DNA from 3 places in the Methylobacterium sp. Leaf87 genome. Region 3 is predicted to be linked to each of the others. Evidence: predicted binding sites of a transcription regulator. Region 3 holds the regulator's gene; each other region holds the start of a gene.

Region 1 (4,664 bases), on a different contig from region 3:
TGCGAGCTGTTCGCGGCCGATCATGTTGCGGGTCTCGGGCGTCAGCGGCGCGTGCAGCGTGATGACGTCGGACTGGGTGATGATGGTCTCGAAATCGACCAGCCCCTCCTGGGGGAACACGTCGTAGGCGATGACCTTCATGCCGAGCGCTTCCGCCCGCTTGGCGATGGACTTGCCCAGCGCCCCGTAGCCGACGATGCCGAGCGTCGACCCGGCGATGTCGTGGATCGGATAGTCGAAGTAGCAGAACTGGGTGGATTTGGCCCAGTCGCCTCGGCGAACGGAATTGGCGTAGGGCACGATGGCCCGGCGCAGGGCGAAGATCAGGCCGATCACGTGCTCGGGCACGGTGTTGAAGGCGTAGTTGCGGATGTTGACGACGGTGATGCCGCGTTCCTTGGCGACCGCCTTGTCGACCACGTCGGTGCCAGTGGCGGCGACGGCGATGAGCTTCAGGTCGGGCAGCTGCTTCAGCACGTCGGCGCGCATCGGCACCTTGTTGATGAGGGCGATCTCGGCCCCCTTCAGGCGCTCGACGATCTCCTCGGGCGTCCAGGTCGACTCGTACTCGACGTAATCGTGCGGAAAATTGAATTCCCGAACCTTGGCGTCGAGGGACTCGCGGTCGAGGAACACGATCTTCTTCGTCATGGAAGCCCTCAGGTCGCTCCGGCCGAACCGCCGGCGGCAGCGTGGTCGATGGGGTCGCCGGGGCGAAGGATCGCCCCGGCGATTGTCGGATCAGGCCTTGGCCAGGGGGTTCTCGCGCAGGTAGCTCGACGCGGCGGCGACACCGGACCCGGGCGTGACCTTCACGCCGTGGTCGAGCATGGCCATCTCGGCACCCGCGATGGCGCCGAGCAGCGACAGCTCGTTGAGGTCGCCGACGTGACCGATGCGGAACACCTTGCCGGCGAGCTTGTTCAGGCCGGCGCCAAGCGCGAGGTTGTAGCGGACATAGGCGTGCTTGATGATCGCCGCGCCGTCGATCCCCTCGGGCACCACGATGGTGGTGACCGTGTCGGAGTTCCACTTGGGCTCCTTGGCGCAGGTCTTCAGGCCCCAGGCCGCGACGGCCTGGCGGGTCGCCTCGCCGAGCACGTGATGACGGTGGTAGACGTTCTCGAGGCCTTCCTCGTTGAGGCAGGCCAGGGCCTCGCGCAGGCCGTAGAGCAGCGGCAGCGACGGGGTGTAGGGGAAGTAGCCGGCCGGGTTCTGCTTCTGGTGGTCGGCCCAGTCGAAGTAGACGTGGGCGAGGCGGTCGTTCTTGCCGGCCGAGGCTTCGGCCGCCTTGAGGGCCTTCTCGCTGACGCAGATCACGCCGAGGCCGGCGGGCAGCATCAGGCCCTTCTGGGAGCCGGCGATGGCGCAGTCGACGCCCCACTCGTCCATCTTGTAGGGGAGCGAGCCGACCGACGACACGCCGTCGACGAACAGCAGGGCCGGGTGGCCGGCCGCGTCGATGGCCTTGCGCACGGCGCCGATATCCGAGGTCACGCCCGTGGCGGTCTCGTTATGGACGACCATGACGGCCTTGATCTCGTGGTTCTTGTCGGCGCGCAGGGCCTCGCCGATCTTCTCCGGGTCCGCGCCCGTGCCCCACTCCTCGTCCTGCACGATGACGTCGAGGCCGAGGCGCTCGGCCATGTCGACCCAGAGCAGGCTGAACTGGCCGAAGCGCGCGGTCAGCACCTTGTCGCCGCGCGACAGGGTGTTGGTGAGCGCCGATTCCCAGATGCCGGTGCCGGAGGCCGGGAACAGGAAGATGGTGCCCTTGGTCGAGCCGAACACCGCCTTGGTGTCCTCGAACAGGGGCTTGGTCAGGGCGGGGAAGTCCACCGAGCGATGGTCCTCGGACTGCACCACCATCGACCGCAGGACGCGATCGGGGATGTTCGTCGGGCCAGGAACGAAGAGGTGGTTGCGACCCGGCCGTTTCGTTGCCGCCATGATGATGTCTCCGGTTCTCAAAGAAGTGCGCGCGATCCGTGCGACACACTTGGTTCAGTGACGGAAGATCTGCCCGTTTGGGCCGCCCTTCCGGGTGGATCGATGACGAGAGGCCGGCCCGGTTCAGGCAGCCGTCTCGGGTGGGCAGGCTCCTACGCGCTCGCGGACCCGCCGGAAACCCGGTCGGGCCCACTTACCCTCAGGCGATACTTGCCCTCAGGTAATGCTTACCCTCAGGCAGCCGACCCCGGAGGAGCCGGCCTCATGACGGAGACCCCCGATCCCGTCGGGAGCGAGGCACCGTGCTGTCGATGGGCTGCGGGCGTTCGAGACCTGCGCCGCGATGCGCGGACGCATCGAAACGCGCGGACAGCCGTGAAACGGGTCCGACGATCTCAAGCCGTTCTCCAGGCCGGGGCGCGCTCGCGAAACCGCGCTTCCCCAGGCCGTGCAGGCGCCATCCTGCCCCGTATTTCGCTGCCCTTCTTCACCTCTCGGGGCTCCGGACACACGATGTCTCGCGCGGTCCGGTGGGGCATCTTGCGGCGACTATGCCTGCCTTCACGCAGGAAGGAAAACCCGAAAAACTTCGCGAAACGTCAAATAATTTTATAGTCCAGAAAGGCTTGCGATGCGGTGCCGCACGGCAGGGCGCCCCTCCCCCGGGGCCGGCCGGCGTCATCAAAGTGATACGGGAATCCGGTTTGGCTCGGTCCGATGCAGAGTTGCTCGGAGACCACCATGGGCGAAGATCCGGAGACGACCATCCGCGTCCGAACCCTGTTCCTGTCGGACATGCACCTCGGCACCAAGGGTTGCCAGGCGGCCCTGCTGCTCGAGTTCCTGCGCGACTACGATGCCGACGAGATCTACCTCGTCGGCGATATCGTCGACGGCTGGCAGCTCAAGTCCGGCTGGTACTGGCCTCAGAGTCACAACGACGTGGTTCAGAAGCTCCTGCGCAAGGTCCGCAAGGGCTCGAACCTCATCTACGTTCCGGGCAACCACGATGAATTCCTGCGCGACTACATCGGCATGACCTTTGGGGGCATCGAGGTCGCCGACCAGCGCCTCCACGTGGCGGCCGACGGCAAGCGCTACCTCGTGATCCACGGCGACCAGTTCGACATGGTGGTGCGCCACGCCCGGTGGCTGGCGTATCTCGGCGATGGTGCCTACACGGCGGCGCTGTTCGTCAACACCCACCTCAACACCCTGCGCCGCCGCCTCGGGCTGGCCTACTGGTCGCTCTCGGCCTGGGCCAAGCTGCGGGTGAAGAACGCCGTCAACTTCATCGGCAAGTTCGAGGAGTTGCTCAGCGCCGAGGCCCGGCGCATCGGCGCCGACGGGGTGATCTGCGGTCACATCCACCACGCCGCCAACCGCACCATCGGCGGGCTCACCTACCTCAACACTGGGGATTGGGTGGAATCCTGCACCGCCATCGTCGAGCATTACGACGGCACCATGGAGGTGCTGCATTATCCGAGCCTGGTGCGGGCCCGGGAGGCCCGTGACGCCGAGTTCGCCGGGCCGCGGCCCGACGGCGCCCGGGCCGTCGCGTGAGGCTCCTCATCGCAACGGATGCCTGGCACCCGCAGGTCAACGGCGTCGTGCGCTCCCTCGAGCACATGGCGGCGGCGGGCGCGAGCCTCGGCATCGACACGGTGTTTCTCACCCACGCTGACTTCGTCTCCGTACCCCTCCCGGGCTACCCGGAGATCCGCCTGTCCTGTGCCACCCGCGCGGCGGTGGCGCGCCGCTGGGACGGTCTGCGGCCGACCCATGTCCATATCGCCACGGAGGGCACCGTCGGCTACGCCACCCGGCGCTACTGCCTCGGCCATCGCCGTCCGTTCACCACGAGCTACCACACCCGGTTTCCCGAATACCTCGCGGCCCGCGCCCCCGTGCCGGAATCGTGGAGCTACGCTTGGCTGCGCCGGTTCCACGGCGCCGCCAGCGGCACCATGGTGAGCACACCCTCCCTCGAACGCGATCTCGCCGCCCGCGGCTTCACCAACCTCATGCGCTGGACCCGGGGCGTCGACACCGACCTGTTCCGGCCCGACGCAGGGGCGCCCGATCCCCTCGCGGGCCTGCCCCGGCCGATCTTCCTGTTCGTCGGGCGCCTCGCGGTGGAGAAGAACATCGCCGCCTTCCTGTCCCTCGACCTGCCCGGCTCGAAGGTGGTGGTGGGCGACGGACCGGACCGGGCGCGCCTCGCCGCGCTCGCCCCCGACGCGCACTTCCTCGGCACCCGCACGGGCGCGGCCCTGGCGGCGGTCTACGCCGCCGCCGACGTGTTCGTGTTCCCGAGTCTCACCGACACCTTCGGCATCGTGCTCCTGGAAGCCCTGGCCTGCGGCGTGCCCGTCGCGGCCTACCCGGTCACCGGCCCCCTCGACGTCATTGGGGGTACGGATGCGGGCGTCCTCGACCCCGACCTGCGCAAGGCGGCGCTTGCCGCCCTGACCATCCCGCGCGACCGATGCCGGGCGCAGGCCCTGCGCTACACCTGGGCCGAGAGCGCACGGCAATTCTACGCCAACATCGCCGCCGCCCACGGCACGGCAGGCCCGCAGGCGCGCCACGGCACACCGAGCAGGACCATCGGTTTAGGCACAGGAACCGACGCACCGGCGTGGTGACTCGGGCGGGCCGGACTGGCAGGGTCCCGCCCCATTCCCGACACCGTGTTCACCCCGATGCTC
Region 2 (4,664 bases), on a different contig from region 3:
CAAGCACGAACTGGAAATAGAGCGCCGCCGCCAGGGTCACCACCGCGCCGACGACGAGGATCAGGGCGCTCCGGCGCAGGCGCAGCAGGGTCGCGTAGTTCATCTTACAGAAGCACCTTGAACAGGACGAAGCCGAGGATGATCACCGCGACCGCGATGGCTGCGACGACGTTGAGGTGCCGGTCGAGCACCCCGCGGATCTGAACGCCGTAGCGCCCGAGAAGTCCCGCCAGGAGGAAGAAGCGCGCGCCCCGGGTGACGAGGGACAGAACCACGAACCAGAACAGGTCGTAATGGGCGAAACCCGAGGTGATGGTCACGAGCTTGAATGGGATCGGGGTCAGCCCCTTCAGCAGGATCACCCAATGGCCGTACTCGGCGTAGGACGCCTGGAACGTCGCGGCCTTCTCGGAAAGGCCATAGACCCGGAACACCCATTGGCCGACGGAATCGAACAGCAGGGCGCCGATGGCGTAGCCGAGCACGCCGCCGGCCACCGAGGTCAGAGTGGTGATGAGGGCGTAGAACCACACCCGGTCGGGCCGGCTCACCGCCATGGGCACCATCATCACGTCGGGCGGTACCGGGAAGAACGAGCTCTCGGCGAACGACACCGCGCCCAGCGCCCACGGCGCCGACGGCTTGCCCGCGAGCGCGAGGATCCATTCGTACAGGCGGCGGATCATGGACGGATCATGGGCTTGGCGGAATCCGAATGGATGGGGTGGAAAAGCACTGCCCTTTGAGCATAGGCCAAAGGGCGTGGCGAGCACGCGGCCGTGGAAAATCGCCACTGGCTCGAATCACGAAGGTGTGCCATGAGGCGTTCATCGCGGGCGTGGTGGAATTGGTAGACGCGCCGGACTCAAAATCCGGTTCCGCAAGGAGTGTCGGTTCGATTCCGACCGCCCGCACCATCGTCACGCTCCGGTCTCCAGAAATCGCCTGATCCAGCCGCCGAGGCGTGGTCCGTCGTTGGCTCGCGCCAGCGAGGCGAGGGCTGCTGCGTGCACCGCCGGCTCGTGCGGTACCGCAGGGCTGTGGCCGGCGACGAGGGCCAGGGCGTAGTCGGACGCGAATTCCGGGTGGACCTGGAACGAGATTGCGCGCCGGTCGCGGTAATTGAGGATGCCGTACGGCGTGAAGCTGCTGCCCGCGAGGGTCAGGGTGCCGGGCGGCGGCTCCAGAACCTGATCCTGATGGATCGCCGGGACGGCGATTTCGGTGACGTCGTCCATCCAAGCGGCACGAGCCCGGACCCGGTAGGTGTGCAGGCCGATGCCCCAGCCCTTGGGCGATTTCGCCACCCGCCCGCCGAAGGCGGCGGCCATGACCTGATGACCGAAGCAGATGCCCACCAGCGGCGTTTCGGGCGGCACCGTGCGCAGGAACCCGATGAGGGCGGCGATCCAGGGCAGCGGTTCGCAGACGCCCGCCGGGGACCCGGTGATGAGGTAGGCGTCCTGCTCCGAGGGGCCCGCCGGAAGGGTCCCACGCGCGACGGCATAGTGCGTATAGGCATGGCCGGGCCCGACGAGATCGGCCACCATCCGCCCGTAGGACGGGTAGCGGTCACTCAGGCGCTCGGGCGGATCGCCGGTCTCGAGGATGCCGATCTTCATGACGGGCGGCTTACCAGGGCGCCGGCCGCACCGGAAGCTCAGGCCGCCGTCACCCGGGTGCTCAGGCGGGCCGGTGCCTTCGGTCGGATATCCATGGGGTTGCCGCGCCAGAGAACCGCGCCCCGCATCCAGGCGCCGATCCAGATCACCGGGAAGACGGCGTCGCGGACGAGGAAGGCGAGGAGAAGGCGCGGCCCACGATACCATCCAGCTCGAACCGCGAGGCCGTACTCCGCGCTGTACCAGAGGGTGGCCAGAGCGCACAGCCAACCCGCGAGGGTCGTCGATGGAACCGACAGGAGGGCGATGCCGAAGGGCAGGACCGGACCGGTGCCGATCTCGGGTGCGAAGAACGCCGGAAAGGTGACGCGGCGCAGGCGCGCCCAGCGCAACTGGCGCGCCCAGACTTCGGCGGGCGTTCGCCGCCCCAGGGGCTGCTCGAACGGGCTCGCCACGAGATGGACCCGGGCGCCGGCCGCCCGCACGAGCTTCGTCGCCGCCGCGTCCTCGGCGATCTCGGCCGCGAGGGCGCGGATGCCGCCGCGGGCTTCCAGGAACGGCTTGTGCCACAGCATGCTCTTGCCCTGGGCGAAGCCGAGGCCCACGGCCTCGCCGGCATATTGCCAGCGGGCCTGGAGGGTGTTGAGGAACGCGCATTCGATCTCGGCGCAGAAGCCGTCCGGCCGGGCCCCGATGGGCGTCGAGCAGACGAGGCCGGTGTCGTGACGCCATGCCGACTGGAGCCGCTGGAGATAATCCGGTGGCATCAGGACGTTGGAATCGGCCAACACCACCCAGTCGTGACGCGCCGCCTCCCAGCCGCGGACGCAATTGTTGAGCTTCGGATTGTCGCTGATCCGCTCGTCGCCGACGATGAGGCGCGACGGAATCTCCGGGTGAGCGGCCATCAGGCGGTGGAGCAGGGGCACGATGGGGTCGGCCCGGTCGGCCACGCAGAAGATGAGTTCGTAGTCAGGATGCTCGAGGCGAAAGCCCCGGGTGAGCATCTCCTCGCTGAAGGCCTCGAGGCCGCAGACCGGGCGCACCAGGGAGATCGGCGCTTTCGTGGGGAAGATCGAGGCGCCGCGCCGTCCCCCGAGACGCAGACCCGCCAGCCCGAGGCTGGCGAGGTTGATCAGCGTCAGGGCGAGACACAAGATCAGGGCAAGGTCCGTTCCGGTCCAGGCGTCCATCATGTCCGGGTCTCCCGCGCCGAGGCCGACATCGTGCCGCGCCCCGGTCGTCCGAACGGCCCTAACAGCCCCTCGGCTTCAGTCGTATGACAAGGTCTGCGGGATGGGCGGCGTGGGGGCGGGAATGCGGGGGATGGTCCACGGAGCGGAGGCCGCGGGGGCGTGACGGTCCCGCCCATCGTCTATCACCCGGACTATCAGGCGAGCCTGCCGGACGGGCACCGCTTCCCCATGGGCAAGTACCGCCGCCTGTCCGAGATCCTCCAGGCGCGGGGCCTCGCGCCGGGGGGATTCGTGCGTCCCGAGCCGGCGGATGTGGATCTCATCGCCGGGGTGCACGACCGGGCCTACGTCGAATCCGTCTTCGCCCACGACGTCCCGCGCGCCGTCGCGCGGGAGATCGGGCTGCCCGTGGAAGCGAGCGTGGTCGCGCGTTCGCGGGCCTCCGTCGCCGGGACCCTGCTGGCGGCGCGACTCGCCCTGGCGCATGGCCTCGCGGGAAGCGCCGCCGGGGGGAGTCACCATGCCCGCCGCAGCGGCGGGGCCGGGTTCTGCATCTTCAACGATGTCGCCATCGCGGCCCGTACCCTTCACCGGGAGGGCACCATCGCCCGCGCCGTGGTGATCGATTGCGACGTGCACCAGGGCGATGGCACCGCCGATTGCCTGTCGGGCACGCCGGACCTGTTCACGTTCTCGCTCCACGCCGAGAGGAACTACCCGGCCCGCAAGATCGCAGGCGACCGCGATGTCGGCCTGCCCGACGGGCTCGAGGACGCGGCATACCTCGCCGCTCTAGGAGCCCATGTCGGCCCCCTCCTCGATGCGCTCGCTCCGGATCTCGTCTTCTACAACGCCGGCGTCGATCCCCACCGCGACGATCGTCTCGGTCGCCTCGCCCTCACGGATGCGGGGCTGTCCGCTCGGGACCGCTTGGTCGTCGCGGCGGCGCGATCCCGCAACATTCCCCTCGTGGCGGTGATCGGCGGCGGCTACGCAACCGATATCGATGCCCTCGCGGCCCGCCATGCCGGTGTGTTCGAGGCCATGGCGGCGCAGGCCGCCTGAGCGTCACGCCCGGTCCGGGTCGCCTTTGGGAAGATCCCGCGCGAATCGCTCCATGGCGTCGAACAATCGAGCCAGATCCGCACCCTCGATGGTGTGGAAGCCGAGCGTCCGCGTCAGGAGCAGGCCGAGCGTCGCGAAGGTCAGCACCGCACCCGCGCCGGGGCAGCGGGCGACGTCTTCCATCTGGGCGAGGCGGTCCTTCAGGAATGTGTTGAAGCCTGCGAAGGCCTCGGGATTCTCCGCCGATGCCAGCAGGAGGGCGCGGGGAAATCCCTCTTCGTCGGCGTAGACCTGCCGGACATGGGCGATGAGCGCCAGAGGGAGAGCGGCCGGACCGGGTCCCTGAGCCGCCTCGTGGGCCGCGATGCTGTCGCGGATCATCCCGAGCTTGCGCTCGGCCAGCGCCTGGATCAGCGCGTCTTTCGAGCCGTAATGATGCAGCACGCCGCCCTTGCTCAGGCCGGCCTCCGCCGCCACCGCATCGATGGTCAGGGTGCGTGTCCCCACGCGGCGGATCAGGCGCTCGGCCGCATCGAGGATGATCGCCGGGCGGTCTTCGCGCCGCGTGCGCGGTTTGGTCATCACGTTCCTATTTCTAAAAACCGTCTGGACGGTCGGTAAGATAGCCGATAAGGATCGCCACCGATAGGGTCGCGAGAGGGACGAGCGGGAAGCGATGATCGATTTTTCACCGATCCGATCCTGGCCGGCTCTCCTCGGCGCGGCCCTTTTCGTGACCGTGGCCGTCCTTGCCGCAGTTCCCGTCCCCGCGGCGGCCGAC
Region 3 (4,664 bases):
CCTGCGGGCGAGCGCGCAGGATGTCGGGTTCCTGGCCGGGCTCCTCGACCACGTCATGGGCGACGAAGCCACCCTGATGGCCGCGGCGGAGGCCCTGGCGGTGCCGCCCGAGCGGATCGCGGCGGCCTGGCGCCGACTCTCGCCCATGGAGTTCGACGACGGATTTTCGGATCAGGGGACGCGGGGCGACGACGTCTGACGGCGCCGCGCGTCCGCCCATTCGAGGCAGGTCCGCTCGACCGATCGATCGGAGCGGTGGACGGGCCACTCCCGTGGCGGTGAGAGGGGCGCCGCCGCATCATCCGCCCTGCCGGCGGATCGACGCCGCTCCGGGAGCCGATGCCCTCGCGCTGCGCCCGACCGCGTTGGGTCGGGCCACATCGCGAGGCCTTCGCTTTGCCGCGCTCTTTTGCGCCGAACCGGCATCCACTTCGACGGAGAGTGCTCTAGGACTTGCAGTCGGTGGCGGCCGGGAGCTTGTCGAGGCGGCTGAGATTGCCCGCCACGGCGAATTCCCCGTAATCGAGGCGCAGGTTGCCGCTGACGCCGTTCTCGTAGAGGTCGAAGGTCAGCACGTAGATCGGCGTGCGCTCGCCTTCGCCGGCGGTGAAGTAGCTCAGGGTCACCGGCCAGTGGGTCATGCCCGCCATCTCCCCCTCGCGCAGGGGCTTGTCGCGGTCGGCTTTCGGCTTCGCGGCGACCTCGCCCACGGCTCCCTCCTGAGGCGCCCCTTCCTTGACGGAAGCGGTCGTGGCCGGGCGTCCGATCACCGCCAGGGTGTCGTAGACCTTCCGGCCGTCGTCGGTGCCGTCGTAGACCTTCACCGAGAGGGTCGTCCGGCCCTCGCGCGCCGCCGCGATGAGGCGGCGCATGTGGACCGTCGGGAACAGCACCTCTCCGCTCGCCTGGAACCCGTCGCGCTTGGGCTCCTTCAGGCGAACCTTGAGGGCATCGGCCACCGTCTCGGCGGTGCCGTCCACGGATTGGCCGGGCGTGCCGTTGAGCAAAGTGCTGACCTTGAAGCGGTAGCTGCGCCCGTCGGCGCTCTCGAAGGTGGTGTTGCGCAGGTCCGAGATGCGGCTGCCGGTCTCGCCGCTTTCCAGCACCGTCACCTGCCGGGTCTGCATCGTGTAGCCCTTGCAGGCGTCGCCCGAGAAATCGATGACGATGCGCCCGCGCGCGCTCTCCACCGCCCGGGTGCCGCCGCTCTGGGCGAGCGACAGGTCGTAGACCGCGCGGTGGCTGGCGAGGGGCACGGGCTCGGCGGCCGACGCCCCGCTGGCGGACAGGATGAGGCAGGCCGTGGCGCGGGACAGACGCATGAAGTCTCCTGCCGGGGGGTTGGCGGGGTCGGACCGGCGCACCGTTCGGCACGCATGGACTGCCCGTCAGATAGGCCGCCCGTCACCCACCGGCAATGCGAGTCCCTCGCGGCGGAGAGAGCCGGGCACGGCTTTGCGAACTCGTCCTTGCAAACCTGGGTTTGCAAACTTGGCTTTGCAAACTTGGCTTTGACGGTGAAAACCCCGTCGCCCGCCCGGACGCGGTCAAGGCCGCTCTTGCCTCGGACTCGGGCGCTCCTGTACGGTTCGACCGTCGCCGAAGAGAGCCCGAGGCGAACGTCACCTGTCCGGTCCCGGGACCTTACGCTGCGGAGCTCCGCCGCCGGTCCTTCGCGCCCGTGATACATGCGGTGATCGGTGCACGATGTCGGAGGGGGCGATGACCGAAACGGTTCCGAGCTGGTCGGACGAGCGCGTCGATCTCCTGCGTCGCCTGTGGCAGGACGGCCTGAGCGCGAGCCAGGTCGCCACGCAACTCGGTGGCGTGACCCGCAACGCCGTCATCGGCAAGGTCCATCGTCTCGGCCTGTCCGGCCGCGTGGCGAAAGGGCCCGACACCCTCCCCCGCAAGAAGCCGGCCCGCGAGGGCGCGGGCCAGGAGCCCGGACAACCGGAATCCGCGGACCACGAGACCGGGCATCGGGACACCGAAATCCAAGGGCTCGGCATCGATGCCCCCATGCTCGGGACCGTGGGCCGGGACAGCGAACCGTCCGGAACCGCGGCGGTCGAGGCCGGATCCGTCGTCGCGATGCAGCCCGCTCCCGCGGATACGCGCGCCGCGCCGGTGCCCGTGGCCCGGATCGAGGCCGTGGGCTTGGCGGCCTCGCGCAGGGTCACGATCATGGATCTGCGCGAATCCATGTGTCGCTGGCCCCTCGGGGACCCGACGTCGCCCGATTTCCACTATTGCGGCGACCGCGCCATCACCGGCCTGCCCTACTGCACCCACCACGCCCAGATCGCCTACCAGCCGGCGGCCGAGCGCAAGCGCGACCGCAGGGTCGGCGGATTTCGCTGAGGCGATCGCGATCGTCGTGCCGCCGGGAATCCGAGCGGGTCATGCTCCGCGCTTGCGGCCGGCGCGTCACTCGGTGCCGGCGAACATCTCGTCGAACGAGTAGCCCGAGCCCCGGACCGTGCGGATCGGGTCGCTCTGCCGGGGCCGGTTCAGGGCCTTGCGCAAACGCCCGACGTGCACGTCCACGGTACGCTCGTCGATGTAGACGTCGTGCCCCCAGACGCCGTCGAGCAGCTGCTCGCGCGAGAACACGCGCCCGGGACTGCGCATGAGGAATTCGAGGAGCTTGAACTCCGTCGGACCGAGATGGATCTCGCGGCCCTCGCGGCGGATGCGGTGGCTGAGACGGTCGAGCTCGATGTCGCCGGCCACCAGCAGGTTGGCCACGTGGGCCGGCTTGGCCCGGCGCAGGAGCGCGCGCACGCGGGCGAGCAGTTCCGGCACGGAGAACGGCTTGACGATATAGTCGTCGGCCCCGGTGCCGAGGCCACGGATGCGGTCGCCCTCCTCGCCCCGGGCCGTCAGCATGATCACCGGCAGGCGCTCGGTCTCCCGGCGCGCCCGGATCCGGCGGCACAGCTCGATCCCCGACAGGCCGGGCAGCATCCAGTCGAGCAGCACGAGGTCGGGCACCTGCTCCTGCATCCGCAGGTCGGCCTCGTCGCCGCGCGCGGCGGAATCGACCTCGAACCCTTCGGCCTCGAGATTATAGCGCAACAGGAGGGTCAGGGCCTCCTCGTCCTCGACGATGAGGATCCGCGTACTCATCACAACCGCCCGCTCATGCGGCCCGGAACCCTGCCCGACCCATGGCGGGGCGGGCAGGGCTCGAACCCTTGGTCTTTCGCGCCCTCGACGAGGGCTCCCCTCAGGCCCCCGTGGTTAGGCCGAGGGGCGGCATGTCCACCGTGGCGTAGTTCGAGGCGTCGTTCTTGGGACGATCGCTCTCCGCCAGGCTGTTGGCGCCGGTGACGAGGTAGTGAATCGTCTCGGCGATGTTGGTGGTGTGGTCGCCGATACGCTCGATGTTCTTGGCGACGAACAGCAGGTGCGTACAGAACGAGATGTTGCGCGGATCCTCCATCATGTAGGTCAGGAGCTCGCGAAACAGCGAGTTGTACAGGGCGTCGATGGCGTCGTCGCGCTCCCACACGTCGAGGGCCGCCTTGGTGTCGCGGCTGGCATAGGCGTCGAGGACGTCCTTGAGCTGCTCCTGCACCAGGTCGCTCATGTGCTGGACGCCGATGACGATCTTCTGCGGCTGGATCTGGTCCGCGATCGCCACCACGCGCTTGGCGACGTTCTTGGCGAGATCGCCGATGCGCTCGAGGTCGTTCGAGACCCGGATCGCCGACACGGTCTCGCGCAGGTCGATGGCCATGGGCTGGCGCCGGGCGATGAGCAGGATCGAGCGCTCCTCGATCTCGCGCTGCAGGGTGTCGAGGCGGTGATCGGCGGCGATGACCGCCTGGGCCAGGGGCACGTCGCGGCGCACGAGGGCGTCGCTCGCCTCCGTCATCATCTTCTCGGCGATGCCGCCCATCTCGGAGATGGACCGGCGCAGGTCTTCGAGGTCGGTGTCGTAGGAACTGACGATGTGGTCGGGCATGTCGCACTCCTCGGTCAGGTCTCGTTCGGGGAAACCTGCCACAGGGCGGGGTGGGGCGGGCTGCGGCGGAGGAGCCGCCCCCTCTCCCAAGAAATCAGCCGAAGCGGCCGGTGATGTAGTCCTGGGTCTGGCGCTTCTCGGGGTTCATGAAGATCCGCGTGGTCGGACCGAACTCGACGAGTTCGCCGAGATACATGAACGCCGTGAACTGCGAGATGCGCGCCGCCTGCTGCATGTTGTGCGTGACGATGACGATGGTGAATTCGGACCGCAGCTGCTCGATGAGCTCTTCGATGCGGCCCGTCGAGATCGGGTCGAGGGCCGAGGTCGGCTCGTCGAACAGGATCACCTCGGGGCGCTGCGCCACCGTGCGGGCAATGCACAGGCGCTGCTGCTGGCCGCCCGAGAGGCCCATGCCGGACTGCTTGAGCTTGTCCTTCACCTCGTCCCACAGGGCGGCCTTGCGCAGGGACTCCTCCACGCGCACGTCGAGATCGGCTTTCGGCAGCTTCTCGTAGAGGCGCAGGCCGAAGGCGACGTTGTCGTAGATCGACATCGGGAACGGCGTCGGCTTCTGGAACACCATGCCGATGCGCGAGCGCAGCTCGTTCAGGTCGACCCTGGCGTCGAGGACGTTCTGGCCGTCGAGCAGGATCTCCCCTTCGGCGCGCTGGTCGGGGTAGAGGCTGTA

The links. The regulator PhoB, encoded in region 3, activates phosphate uptake and scavenging genes when phosphate is short. The targets are predictions, from matches to a motif close to TGTCATNNANCTGTCAT.
Region 1: a site for PhoB is predicted at 2,627-2,643, ahead of ASF22_RS00200 (UDP-2,3-diacylglucosamine diphosphatase). Genes of this name have one in related genera too.
Region 2: a site for PhoB is predicted at 2,891-2,907, ahead of ASF22_RS15645 (ceramide glucosyltransferase). Genes of this name have one in related genera too.

The regions. Positions count from the first base shown of each region.
Region 1 is NZ_LMMI01000001.1:37,442-42,105, forward strand. It holds gene ASF22_RS00190 (D-2-hydroxyacid dehydrogenase) at 1-651, opposite strand, end outside; gene ASF22_RS00195 (aminotransferase class V-fold PLP-dependent enzyme) at 742-1,950, opposite strand; gene ASF22_RS00200 (UDP-2,3-diacylglucosamine diphosphatase) at 2,692-3,516, shown strand; gene ASF22_RS00205 (glycosyltransferase family 1 protein) at 3,513-4,601, shown strand; gene ASF22_RS00210 (ribonuclease HII) at 4,659-4,664, shown strand, end outside.
Region 2 is NZ_LMMI01000034.1:179,529-184,192, reverse strand. It holds gene ASF22_RS15665 (disulfide bond formation protein B) at 1-103, opposite strand, end outside; gene ASF22_RS15660 (YqaA family protein) at 105-686, opposite strand; tRNA gene ASF22_RS15655 (tRNA-Leu) at 833-917, shown strand; gene ASF22_RS15650 (glutamine amidotransferase) at 921-1,622, opposite strand; gene ASF22_RS15645 (ceramide glucosyltransferase) at 1,661-2,818, opposite strand; gene ASF22_RS15640 (histone deacetylase) at 2,978-3,883, shown strand; gene ASF22_RS15635 (TetR/AcrR family transcriptional regulator) at 3,887-4,465, opposite strand; gene ASF22_RS15630 (efflux RND transporter periplasmic adaptor subunit) at 4,560-4,664, shown strand, end outside.
Region 3 is NZ_LMMI01000023.1:156,621-161,284, reverse strand. It holds gene ASF22_RS13135 (DUF3572 domain-containing protein) at 1-199, shown strand, start outside; gene ASF22_RS13130 (cell envelope integrity EipB family protein) at 447-1,322, opposite strand; gene ASF22_RS13125 (GcrA family cell cycle regulator) at 1,723-2,364, shown strand; gene phoB (phosphate regulon transcriptional regulator PhoB) at 2,431-3,132, opposite strand; gene phoU (phosphate signaling complex protein PhoU) at 3,233-3,973, opposite strand; gene pstB (phosphate ABC transporter ATP-binding protein PstB) at 4,068-4,664, opposite strand, start outside.